3 regions of the Allobosea sp. TBD101 genome follow, and region 3 is predicted to be linked to each of the others. Evidence: predicted binding sites of a transcription regulator. Region 3 holds the regulator's gene; each other region holds the start of a gene.
What was found. Region 3 encodes LexA, which represses DNA repair genes until DNA is damaged. Its sites were predicted from a motif close to TGTTCNNNNTGTGTTCNG; they were not measured.
Positions count from the first base shown of each region.

Region 1 (4,327 bases), 1.1 Mb from region 3:
GCTATCAGCCCCCCCGGCTCGTGCTGTTCTCCGGCGTCGATCGCTCGGGCTGCGGCACCGCGCAATCGGCGATGGGGCCGTTCTATTGCCCGGTCGACAAGAAGGTCTATCTCGACACCTCCTTCTTCCAGGAGATGCAGCGCAAGCTCGGCGGCGGCGGCGACTTCGCCTATGCCTATGTCGTCGGCCACGAGGTCGGCCACCACATTCAGAACCTGCTCGGCATCCTGCCCAAGGCCAATCAGCTCCGCGAGCGCTCCTCCGAGCGCGACGCGAACGCGATCTCGGTCCGGATCGAGTTGCAGGCCGACTGCTTCGCCGGTGTCTGGGCCCACAACATCCAGGCCATGGGCCGGCTCGACCAGGGCGATATCGAGGAAGCGCTGCGCTCGGCTGCGGCGATCGGCGACGACAAGCTGCAGCAGGCGTCGCGGGGCGTGGTCGTGCCCGATTCCTTCACGCACGGCTCCTCGGCGCAGCGCACGCGCTGGTTCAATGTCGGCTTCCAGTCGGGCTCGATGCAGCGCTGCGATACGTTCCGGAACCCGGTCTGACGCGACACCCGCTGTCCCGGGCGGCCATTCCGGCAAGACCCGGAAACAGAACGGGCCCGAACCGGGCCCGCGACTTCCAACATTCGGCGCGGAGGGCTGAAATCCAGCCCTCCGCTTCGTTTTCATGGAGCCTTCAGCTCCAGAATCCTTCCTGATGCACGCGAGGCGAGAACGTATCCTCGTCCTCCTGCTGTTCCTCGCGCTTGTCCTCGTCGCGCTCGGCTTCGAACGCAGAACAGGGATCGTGCCGTTCAAGCATGGGTCTCTCCTTTCGAGGGTCTGAGGGAGGTGCTTTGGCAATCGTCTACATACGAACTTATGCTGCATCGCACAAGTTTCCGAGAAAAATGCGCCCAGCCATGCATTCCAGGCATAACGAATCCAGGACATCGCAGCTTGCCGAAACGGCCTAGCCCGCCCGTTCCCGCTGGACCGGCAGTCGCACCGGAGCCCGGTCTAGACGGCCGACCAGCGCCATCGCCTTTGGCATGACCAGCCCTGCCCCGAGCGCGCGCGCGCCCATAGAGAAGGCGACCCGCTCGCGCAGCGATGCGGCAACCCCGCGCGACGGAATCAGGGCCGGCTTCCCCGCTGCGAGCAGCAAATGGCGCTCCACCGCCTGGACCCAATGGGCCTGCGGCACATCGCCGGCCTCGAACAGAACGAGGCGATCGCCGCGGGCCCCGGCGGCGCCATTGCGCCAGGCGCTGTTCTTGTCGGCACGCAGATAGCGGGCACCGGTCGCGTCGGCCGCCCGCTCGGTCTCGGGCGAGCCCGTCGTGTCGACGATGACCGCATGGCCGAGAAAGCCCTCGGCGACCGCCGGAATCAGCACCGCAAGCGTCGCGGCAAGCGCCTGCTGGGAACCATCGCTGCGGATCACGGCTGTGAGCATGAGCAAAACCCTATGCCGCAACGCAGCATGCCACAATCCCGCCGCTTGCCTTTTGTTCTCTATATGTTCACTCTACATGAGACCAAAAGGCACCGATTCCCGGTGCGCGACCCGGTTCGAAAACCATGCCACAGGCCAGACCCACTTCCCGGCCCTTCCCGGCGGCCCAGCCCCTGCGGCGGGCCGACAGGGAGCTGAGCGTCTCGGCGCCCATGGTCGCACCGGCCGACCCGATGGCCTATGCCGGTCACCGCATCGATCCCGACAGGCGGCGCGGCCGCGGCGCCACGATCAATCCGGGCGGCCGCTACGAGGCCGAGCAACGCGTCGCCGACGACGACGGCTGGGGCTCGCTGGAGGAGCTGCCGCCGTTCTCGACCGAGATCGCCTATGAGAAGGCGCGCACCATCATCACGCGCAACGACTCGCCCGATATCTCCTTCGACCGCTCGATCAACCCCTATCGCGGCTGCGAGCATGGCTGCGTCTACTGCTTCGCCCGGCCGACCCATGCCTATCTCGGCCTGTCGCCGGGGCTCGATTTCGAGAGCAAGCTGACGGCCAAGCCCGATGCGGCGGCGCTGCTGGAGAAGGAACTCTCCTCGCCATCCTACCAACCGCGCACGATCGCGATCGGTACCAATACCGACGCCTACCAGCCGATCGAGAAGAAGCTCAGGATCATGCGGCAGATCCTGGAGGTGCTGGCGAAGTTCAACCACCCGGTCGGCATCGTCACGAAATCGGCGCTGGTGCAGCGCGACATCGATATTCTCGCGCCGATGGCGGAGAAGGGTTTGGTCAAGGTCGCGCTTTCCGTAACGACGCTCGATCCCAAGACCGCACGCGGCATGGAGCCGCGCGCCGCCTCGCCCGCCAAGCGGCTGGAGACGATCCGCAAGCTCTCCGAGGCCGGCATTCCGGTCACGGTGCTGGTCGCGCCGATCATCCCGGCGATCAACGAGCATGAGATCGAACGCATCCTCGACGCAGCGAAGGCGGCGGGCGCCGAGGCTGCCGGCTACGTCCTGCTCCGGCTGCCGCTCGAAGTGCGCGACATCGTGCAGGAATGGCTGCTGACGCACCATCCCGACAAGCTCCGGCATGTGATGTCGCTGATCCGCTCGACGCGCGGCGGCAAGGATTACGATTCGCAATGGGGCCAGCGCATGGTCGGCTCCGGCCCCTATGCCTGGATGATCGGGCGGCGCTTCGAGATGGCTGCCGAGCGCATCGGCTTCAACACGACGCGCCGCCGGTTGCGGACGGATCTTTTCGTGAAGCCTGAGAAGGAGAAAGCGCAGCTGAGCCTGTTTTGAGGAACGGTTCATGGCTCTCAGCGGTGGAGCACGCCTCCACCGCTCTGGCCCGGCGACCTGACCTGCTGCATAACCCCGCCATGCCCGCCGATTTCAGCCGCGAGACCTCCGCCATCGCCCAAGGCCTGTGGCCGCTCGCCGGCATCGACGAGGTCGGGCGCGGGCCGCTTGCGGGCCCCGTGGTTGCCGCTGCGGTGATCCTCGACCCGGCTCGAGTGCCAGATGGACTCGACGATTCGAAGAAGCTTCCAGCCGCGATCCGCGAAGAGCTGTTCGGCGAAATCATGGAACGGGCTCTGGCCGTCGCCGTCGCCAGCGTCACGGCGGTCGAGATCGACGCCATCAACATCCGCCAGGCGACGCTGCTCGCGATGCGCCGGGCCGTAGCGGCGCTGCCGCTGACGCCATTGCATATCCTGGTCGACGGTAACGACCCGCCGCAATTCGCCTGCTCCTGCGAGGCGATCATCCAGGGCGACGGGCAGATCGCCTCGATCGCGGCGGCGTCCATCATCGCCAAGGTGACGCGTGATCGGATGATGGCGCGGCTGTCCCAGCGCTACCCCGCCTATGACTTCTCCAGCCATGTCGGCTACGGCACGCCTGCGCATCGCAAGGCGATTGCCGCGCACGGCCCCTGCCCCGAGCACCGCTATTCCTTCGCGCCGGTGAAGGGCGTCTGGTTCCGCTGAACCTCGTTCCACCGCGCGTCATTCTCGGGCGGAGCGAAGCGCAGACCCGAGAATCTCCGGTCGGAAGAGGCTCCAACACCTCTCTTGCACGAGATGCTCGCGTCAAGTCCGAGCATGACGGCGAGCGCGGAACCAAAGCGGGTGACATGGGCCTCGCAAACTGCCCTAACGGCAGCCCCAGACGTTAACCGCCGTTTACGAATTTCGCTTGATTCACAATGGGCTAGGCAAAAATTGCAGCCCCAGAATGACACGCATTTTTTTCAAAGCAGAAACCCGACCTTTACCCTGTCTGACCAATATCGCCCTCGTTGAAGTTGCGTAACGGTCTTGGCGTCATGGGTATTCTGCGTACCGGGACCGCCAGTGCTCCCGTCCGGATTCAGGTTTCGCGTACCGGACGGCCTGCACTGGGGGCTCGGATGAAGGCCAAGAGCCTTCCCGAACAAATCGGCATCCCTCGGGAGCTGCCGCTCGATCAGATCCTCGTCGGCGACTGCGTCGCGGCGATGAACGCGCTGCCGCCGGCAAGCGTCGACCTGATCTTCGCCGATCCTCCCTATAATCTCCAGCTTGGCGGCGATCTGCGCCGGCCCGACGACAGCCTCGTCGATGCCGTCGACGACGACTGGGACAAGTTCGCCTCCTTCTCCGACTACGACCGCTTCACCCGCGACTGGCTGTCGGCCGCGCGCCGCATCCTGAAGCCGGACGGAGCGCTGTGGGTCATCGGCAGCTACCACAACATCTTCCGCGTCGGCGCGACGCTGCAGGATCTCGGCTTCTGGATGCTGAACGACATCGTCTGGCGCAAGGCCAATCCGATGCCGAATTTCCGCGGCCGGCGCTTCACCAACGCGCATGAGA
Region 1 is NZ_CM187543.1:4,206,040-4,210,366, forward strand. Features, by position in the region: gene ypfJ (KPN_02809 family neutral zinc metallopeptidase) at 1-554, shown strand, start outside; gene AC6RIC_RS20540 (hypothetical protein) at 688-813, opposite strand; gene AC6RIC_RS20545 (hypothetical protein) at 964-1,449, opposite strand; gene AC6RIC_RS20550 (PA0069 family radical SAM protein) at 1,662-2,768, shown strand; gene rnhB (ribonuclease HII) at 2,849-3,460, shown strand; gene AC6RIC_RS20560 (site-specific DNA-methyltransferase) at 3,799-4,327, shown strand, end outside.
Region 1: AC6RIC_RS20550 (PA0069 family radical SAM protein) is a predicted target of LexA. The motif match lies at 1,503-1,520, and genes of this name have one in related genera.

Region 2 (4,327 bases), 910 kb from region 3:
GGCGAGCGAAACCGCTTCTGTAATTTCGCAGCCGCCGCCATAGGCGAGACCGTTCACTGCGGCGATCACCGGCTTGCAGAACGCTTCCAGCCGTGCGGTCAGCCGTTGGCCGCGCCGAACGAAGTCGCGCACCGCGGTCTCCGGGCTCGAGGCGACGCTGCCTGAGAACTGGGGAATGTCGCCCCCCGCGGAAAAGGCGCGTTCCCCGGCGCCCGTCAGGATGACGACACGAATGGCCGGGTCGTCCTCGATGACGTCGAGATGGGCGAGCAGTCGGTCGATCAACTCGTAGCTCAGCGCATTGAGCTTGTCGGGCCGGTTAAGTGTCAGCGTGGCGATTCCGCCAGTGCTGGCGAAGAGAACGGGATCATGGTCAGGCATGAAAACCTCCTGGGTCATCGACCGCGGAAGGCTGTCTGCTCGGCTCTGTCATGTATACTACCTATACGGTATACCTCGATCATGAAGAAGCCCGACAGCCCTACCCGCAAGCGCATCGTCGATGCCGCCAGCCGGCTCTTCTATGATGAGGGAATCCGCGCGGTCAGCGTCGACTCGGTCGCAGCAAAGGCCGGGGTGACCAAGCGTACGCTCTATTATCATTTCGAGAGCAAGGACGATCTCGTCGCAGCCTATCTCGACGCGCGCGACCAGCCCAATCTCGCCCTCATGGCGCGGTGGTTCGACGAAGCCGACGGGGGACTGCCGGACAAAATCGAAGCGATCTTCCGTCAGCTCGCCCGCTCGGCGCGCCATCCGCGCTGGAAGGGCTGCGGCTTTCTGCGTACCGCCGCCGAACTCGCCCCGCTGCCCGGCCACCCCGCCGTCAGAATCGGCGCGCGCCACAAGGCCGGCTTCGAGGCCTGGCTCGCCGGCGCCTGCGCGGCGGGCGGCATCCCGCCCTCAGCCGAGCTGGCCCGCCAGGTCGTCCTGCTGATGGACGGTGCGTTCTCCATTATGCTGGTGCATCGCGACCCCGGCTATATCGAAGCGGCGGGCCGGGCGGCAGCAGCACTGGCGCGAGCAGCGCAGTCCCCTGGGACAAGCGCTCCATAACGCCCAGCAACCGCCTCCTGACAGGAACTGACATCGAGAACAAAAAAAGAACTTGCCGACAGGAACAAAGCGTGACCATTCTCATGTCAAGACGCATTGAGATGTCCCCGTCGCCCTGCCATAAGGAGCCCGAAACGTGAATCAGGCGAATCTCAAACTCGTGGAAGGCTCCTCGATGGACAAGGCCAAGGCGCTGGATGCGGCGCTCTCCCAGATCGAACGCGCCTTCGGCAAAGGCTCGATCATGCGGCTCGGCAAGAACCCGCAGGCGATCGAGATCGAGACGATTTCGACCGGTTCGCTCGGCCTCGACATCGCGCTCGGCGTCGGCGGCCTGCCCAAGGGCCGCGTCATCGAGATCTACGGGCCGGAATCCTCGGGCAAGACCACGCTGGCGCTGCACACCATCGCCGAGGCCCAGAAGAAGGGCGGCGTTTGCGCCTTCGTCGATGCCGAACATGCGCTCGACCCGGTCTATGCCCGCAAGCTCGGCGTCAATCTCGACGACCTGCTGATCTCGCAGCCCGATACCGGCGAGCAGGCACTTGAAATCACCGACACGCTCGTCCGCTCCGGCGCGATCGACGTGCTCGTGGTCGACTCCGTCGCGGCGCTGACGCCCCGCGCCGAGATCGAGGGCGAGATGGGCGACGTCCAGCCGGGCCTCCAGGCCCGCCTGATGAGCCAGGCCCTGCGCAAGCTCACCGCCTCGATCTCGCGCTCGAACTGCATGGTCATCTTCATCAACCAGATTCGCATGAAGATCGGCGTGATGTACGGTTCGCCGGAGACCACGACCGGCGGCAACGCGCTCAAGTTCTATGCTTCGGTGCGCCTCGACATCCGCCGCGTCTCGACGCTGAAGGAGCGCGACGAGGCGACCGGCAACCAGGTTCGCGTCAAGGTCGTCAAGAACAAGGTCGCGCCGCCCTTCAAGCAGGTCGAGTTCGACATCATGTTCGGCGAGGGCATCTCGAAGGTCGGCGAACTGATCGATCTCGGCGTCAAGGCCGGCATGGTCGAGAAGGCCGGCGCGTGGTTCTCCTTCGACAGCCAGCGCCTTGGCCAGGGCCGCGAGAACGCCAAGACCTTCCTCAAGACCAACCCGGACGTCGCCGCCAAGATCGAAGCGACGATCCGCCAGAATTCCGGCCTCGTCGCCGACCGCATCCTCGATCAGGCGGACCCGACCGCGGACGATCTCGACGAAGGCGAGGCCTGAGACGGCCTTCCCGATCCGGAACGAATGCGAAGGCGGCCCTCCGGGCCGCCTTTTCGTTTCAGAGTAAGGCCTTGCGGCTGGTGCGCTGCATCAAGCTTTCTGGACAGGCGCCAACCGCCTGACTAGAACCGGTTCTTCCCGCCGAGCGCGAGCCCGGCCTCCTGCCCAAGATCAGAGCGCAAAAGAGCGATGAGCGGCGTCAACGATATCCGGTCGACCTTCCTCGACTACTTCAAGTCCCAGGGCCACGAGATCGTGCCGTCGAGCCCACTCGTGCCGCGCAACGACCCGACGCTGATGTTCGCCAATTCGGGCATGGTGCAGTTCAAGAACGTCTTCACCGGCCAGGAGAAGCGCCCCTATTCGCGCGCCACCACGGCCCAGAAATGCGTGCGCGCCGGCGGCAAGCACAACGACCTCGACAATGTCGGCTACACCGCGCGTCACCACACTTTCTTCGAGATGCTGGGGAACTTCTCCTTCGGCGACTATTTCAAGGAACAGGCGATCCACCACGCCTGGACGCTGGTCACCCGCGAATTCGGCCTGCCCAAGGACAAGCTGACGGTCACCGTCTATTCCGAGGACGACGAGGCGCACGCGCTCTGGAAGAAGATCGCAGGCCTGACCGACGACAAGATCATCCGCATCCCCACCTCGGATAACTTCTGGCGGATGGGCGATACCGGCCCCTGCGGTCCCTGCTCCGAGATCTTCTACGATCACGGCGACCATATCTGGGGCGGCCCGCCCGGCTCGGCCGAGCAGGACGGCGATCGCTTCATCGAGATCTGGAACCTCGTGTTCATGCAGTACGAGGAAGCGGCCGGCGGCATCCGCACCAACCTGCCCCGCCCTTCGATCGATACCGGCATGGGGCTGGAGCGCATCGCGGCCGTCCTCCAGGGCACGCATGACAACTACAATATCGACCTGTTCCGCGCCCTGATCACGGCTATCGCCGACCTGACCTCGGTCGACCCGGACGGCCCGATGAAGGCGAGCCATCGCGTCATCGCCGACCATCTGCGCTGCGCGTCCTTCCTGATCGCCGATGGCGTGCTGCCTTCGAACGAAGGTCGCGGCTATGTCCTGCGCCGGATCATGCGCCGCGGCATGCGCCATGCGCAGCTCCTCGGCGCCAAGGAGCCGCTGCTCTACAAGCTTGTACCTGCCCTCACCCGCGAGATGGGCCGCGCCTATCCCGAATTGCTGCGCGCCGAGGCTCTGATCACCGAGACGCTGAAGCTCGAGGAAACGCGCTTCCGCACCACGCTGGCGCGCGGCCTCACCCTGCTCGACGACGCCTCGAAGGACCTGACCGCCGGCCAGAGCCTCAAGGGCGATGTCGCCTTCACGCTCTACGACACCTATGGCTTCCCGCTCGACCTGACGCAGGACGCGCTGCGCGCCCGCGAGATCACGGTCGATATCGAGGGCTTCGACGCCGCCATGCAGCAGCAGAAGGCCAAGGCGCGGGCCGCCTGGTCCGGCTCCGGCGAGGCTGCAACCGAGACGCTCTGGTTCCCGCTGCGCGACAAGGTCGGCGCGACCGAGTTCCTGGGCTACGACACCGAGACCGCCGAGGGCGTCGTCACCGCGCTGATCCGCGACAATGCCGAGGTCCAGACCCTGAAGGCCGGCGAGAGCGGCTTCATGCTGGTCAACCAGACCCCGTTCTACGGCGAGTCCGGCGGCCAGGTCGGCGATGCCGGCCAGGTCAAGGCGCCGGGCACGGTCGTCGAGGTCTCCGACGTCCAGAAGAAGCTCGGCGACGTCTTCGCCCATAGCGTCACGGTCAAGGAAGGCGAGCTCAAGCTCGGCGCCGCCGTCGAGCTCGTCGTCGACCATGAGCGCCGCACCGCGATCCGAGCCAACCATTCGGCAACACACCTGCTGCACGAGGCACTGCGCCTCGTCCTCGGCGACCATGTCGCGCAGAAGGGCTCGCTGGTCTCGGCCGACCGCCTGCGCTTCGACTTCTCGCATCCGAAGCCCATCAGCGCCGAGGAACTGCGCGAGGTCGAGGAGATCGCCAATGCGATCATC
Region 2 is NZ_CM187543.1:2,228,571-2,232,897, reverse strand. Features, by position in the region: gene AC6RIC_RS10715 (crotonase/enoyl-CoA hydratase family protein) at 1-381, opposite strand, end outside; gene AC6RIC_RS10710 (TetR/AcrR family transcriptional regulator) at 463-1,056, shown strand; gene recA (recombinase RecA) at 1,232-2,278, shown strand; gene alaS (alanine--tRNA ligase) at 2,468-4,327, shown strand, end outside.
Region 2: recA (recombinase RecA) is a predicted target of LexA. The motif match lies at 1,092-1,109, and genes of this name have one in related genera.

Region 3 (4,327 bases):
CGTCGCGACCGAGCGCTCGCTGATCATGACGCTGGTCATGCTCGGCGCGATCCTGGTCGATCGCGCGGCGCTCAGCATGCGCAACCTCGCGCTCGCCGCCATGATCGTGCTGCTGCGCGAGCCGGAAGCGCTGCTCGGGCCAAGCTTCCAGATGTCCTTCGGCGCGGTCGCGGCGCTGATCGCCTTCGCCGAGCGCTGGGAGCGGAGAGATCGCAGCGAGCCGCCGTCGGCATTGCCCTGGCCGCTCGGGCCGATCTGGACGGCGGCGCTCGGCATCCTCGTCACCACCATGCTGGCGACCGCGGCGACCGCGCCCTTCGGCGCCTATCACTTCCAGACCTTCAACCCGTTTGGGCTGCTCGGCAACGCCATGGCGCTGCCCTTCGTCTCGCTTTTCGTCATGCCGGCAGCGGTGTTCGGCGTGCTGGCCTATCCGTTCGGGCTGGACTGGCCGGCCTGGGCCTTGATGGGGTTGGCTTCCGACGTCGTGCTCAAGGTCGCGCACTGGGTCGCGACCATCGACCATTCCACCGTGACGGTCGCAGCCTTCGGCCCGGCCGTGCTGGCCTGTTTCGCGATGGCTCTGCTCTGGCTGACGCTCTGGACCACGGCCTGGCGCTGGCTGGCGGCCGTGCCGCTGGTCTTCGGCGTCGTCATAGCCGGCGAGCCGGAGCGGCCGGAGATCCTGGTCGAGCGCGACGGCTCGGGGCTGGCCGTCCGCGGGCTGGACGGACGCCTCGCCATCGCAGGCAAGCCCAGTCGCTTCGTCCTGCAGCAATGGCTTGCTGCCGATGGCGACGGCCGCTCGCCCGATGATCCGACTTTGCGTGCCGGTGTTGCTTGCGACCGGTTGGCCTGCGTCGCGCAGACGACCGACAAGCGCACGATCTCGTACACGCGCGAGCGTCTCGCGATCATCGAGGATTGCCTGCGCGCCGATCTCGTCGTCACCGCCATTCCCTGGAGCGGGGCCTGCAAGGCCAGACTGGTCGAGCGGATGGCGCTATCACGCGACGGCGCGACCTCGCTCTACCGGACGGCGACCGGGTGGAACAGCCGAACCTCGGAGCCGACCGCAGCCGACCGTCCATGGACCCGCCGGCGCGAGCCTCGCCCGGCAGAGGTGGCAACCCGGCCGGTTGGTCAGCCCGCAACGGTGCAGCCTGCATCAGCCTCCGACAGTGAGGTCGACGCCGATGTCGAGCGCCTTCAGTAGCGTCGCATCAGGTTGACGAGGCGGCCCTGGATCTTGACCCGGTCGGGGCCGAGCACGCGGGTCTCATAAGCGGGATTGGCCGCTTCCAGCGCGATCGAGGAGCCACGCTTGCGCAGGCGCTTCAGCGTCGCCTCCTCGTCGTCGATCAGCGCGACGACGATATCGCCGGTATTGGCCGTGTCCTGCTTGCGGATGACGACGGTATCGCCGTCGAGGATGCCGGCCTCCACCATCGAATCGCCACGGACTTCGAGCGCGTAATGCTCGCCGGAGCCGAGCATGTCCGGCGGCAGCGAGACGGTGTGACTGCGGCTCTGGATCGCCGAGATCGGGGTGCCCGCCGCGATCCGGCCCATGACGGGAATGGCGATGGAATGCCGGCTGTCGTCCTCGACCGCTGCTGGCCGGGGCTTGGCGACGCTCGGCTGGGCGCCGAGACCGCCCTGCACGACGGCCGGGCTGAAGCGCGGGCGCGGCTGCGGGGCGCCGAACCCGTCCGGCATCTTGATGACTTCGAGTGCGCGGGCCCGATTTGGCAGGCGGCGGATGAAGCCGCGCTCCTCCAGCGCCATGATGAGACGATGGATGCCGGATTTCGAGCGCAGGTCGAGCGCGTCCTTCATTTCGTCGAAGGAGGGCGGCACGCCACTTTCGCGCAAGCGTTCCTGGATGAAGCGCAGGAGTTCGTGTTGCTTGCGTGTCAGCATGGTCGCCGCCAGCCCCTCAAAGCGCAGATTCGAAACAAAGCACGAACACCATACGCGTTCTGCTTGTGTTCCGCAAGCTGCTATGCCGTGGCGGAAGCGTGAGATAGCCGTATGGAAAACGCGCCGTCATTCTGGACAAGCCGCGTCAGCGGCGCCGATCCGGAATCTATCATGGAGCGCGGCGTTCTACGATGGATTCCGGGTCTGCGCTTCGCTTGCCCGGAATGACGTCGCGGGGGCAATAAAGAGCGCGCGCTCTACCGCAGCGGCAGGATACGGCAGGAATTACCCTTCTTCGCGGGAGCGGCATGGGCAGGCCGAATCGTCAGGGCCTGCGCCCGCGCGAGCGTACCAAGCATCGAGGAATCCTGCCGGTCGAAGGGCGTCGCGACCCAGCCTTCCGGCGTCAGCGTGAGCTCCGAGCGCAGATAGTCCTCGCGCTCGTCATTGCCGGGCATGTTGCGGCCGAGGATGGCGGGAATGCTGCGGTCGCGATCGGCATCGGCAATGCCGAGCAGCGCCTCGATCAAGGGCAGCACGAAGAGATGGCCGCAAACGATCGAGGAGACCGGATTGCCCGGCAGCCCGACCACGACCATCCGGCCGAGCCGCCCGGTCATCATCGGCTTGCCCGGCCGCATCGCGATCTTCCAGAATCCGAGCGTCATGCCGGCCCGCGTCAGCGCTTCCTGCACGAGATCGTGCGCGCCGACCGAGGCGCCGCCGAGCGTGATCAGCACATCGGCATCGGCTGCGCGCGCCCTTGCGATCTTCGCGGCGAGATCGGCATGGTCGTCGCGGGCGATGCCAAGGTCGAGCACGGTGCCGCCGGCCTTCTCGACGAGAGCGGCGAGCGAAAACGAGTTCGAGGCGACTATCTGGTCGCGGCCGACCGGCTCGCCCGGCGCCACCAACTCGTCGCCCGTGGCGAGAATCGCGACGCGCGGCTTCCGCCGGACCGGCAAAGTCGGATGCCCCATCGCTGCGGCGAGGCCGAGTGCCGCACTGTCGAGCACGCGACCGGCCGACAGCAAAACGTCGCCCTCGTGGAAGTCGAGCCCCGCCGCGCGCAGGAATTTGCCCTTGGCAGGCGGCACGCGGACGCGAATGACAGGGCTGTCGACGCCATCGGCATCTTCCTGCATCAGGATCGTGTCGGCGCCGTCAGGCATCGGCGCGCCCGTGAAGATGCGCACGGCTTGTCCCGGGCCGACCGCGCCCTCATAGGCCCGGCCGGCAGCAGATTCGCCGATCACCGAGAGCGAGACGCCTTCCGCCATCTCGTCGCCACGCACGGCATAGCCGTCCATGGCCGAATTGGCGAAGGGCGGCTGGGTCCTGAGCGCCTTGACCTCGCCGGCGAGCACCCGCCAGGCGCATTGCGCCAATGGCAGGGTTTCCGCTCCCGTCGGCTCCGGAATGCTGTCGAGCAGCGCCTTGCGCGCGACGGGGACCGGAGTGAGCGCCATCAGCTAGCTTTCGCCTCGTAATCGCCCGACTGGCCGCCAGACTTGTGCAGCAGCCGGATATTCTCGATCCGCATCGCACGGTCGACGGCCTTGACCATGTCGTAGACGGTAAGACAGGCGACGGAGACGGCGGTGAGCGCCTCCATCTCGACGCCGGTCTGGCCCTTCATCTTGACCTCGGCGCGCACGCGCACGCCCGGCAGGGCCTCGTCGATCGTAAGATCGACGGCGATCTTGCTGAGCAGCAGCGGATGGCAGAGCGGGATCAGTTCATGCGTGCGCTTCGCCGCCATGATGCCGGCGAGGCGTGCGGTGCCGAGCACGTCGCCCTTCTTGGCGTTGCCGTCGCGCACGATCGCGATCGTCTCCGGCGCCATGACGACCTGGCCTTCGGCGATCGCCATGCGGGTCGTCTCGGCCTTGCCGCCGACATCGACCATATGCGCCTGGCCTTGCGCGTCGAGATGGCTGAGCCGGCTCACGCCGCGACGGCCTTGCCGGTGAGCAGCGCCTGCGTTGCGGCGGTGACGTCGGCCTGTCGCATCAGGCTTTCGCCGACGAGGAAGCTGTTGACGCCGATCCGGTTGAGCCGGGCAATGTCGGCATGCGTGAAGATGCCGCTCTCGCTGATGACGATGCGGTCGGCCGGCACGCGCGGCGCCAATCGCTCGGTCACGGCGAGATCGACATTGAAGCTGCGCAGATCGCGGTTGTTGATGCCGAGCAGGCGGCTTTCGAGCTTGAGCGCCCGGTCGAGCTCGGCATCGTCATGGACCTCGACGAGAACGTCCATGCCGAGCTCGCGCGCGGTCTCGTTCAGCGCTCTGGCGGTGGCGTCGTCGACGCCGGCCATGATGATCAGGATGCAGTCGGCGCCCCAGGCGCGGGCCTCGTAGACCTGATAGGGCTCGTAGAGGAAATCCTTGCGCAAAGCC
Region 3 is NZ_CM187543.1:3,142,675-3,147,001, reverse strand. Features, by position in the region: gene AC6RIC_RS15425 (ComEC/Rec2 family competence protein) at 1-1,216, shown strand, start outside; gene lexA (transcriptional repressor LexA) at 1,210-1,923, opposite strand; gene AC6RIC_RS15415 (molybdopterin molybdotransferase MoeA) at 2,181-3,392, opposite strand; gene moaC (cyclic pyranopterin monophosphate synthase MoaC) at 3,392-3,874, opposite strand; gene trpC (indole-3-glycerol phosphate synthase TrpC) at 3,871-4,327, opposite strand, start outside.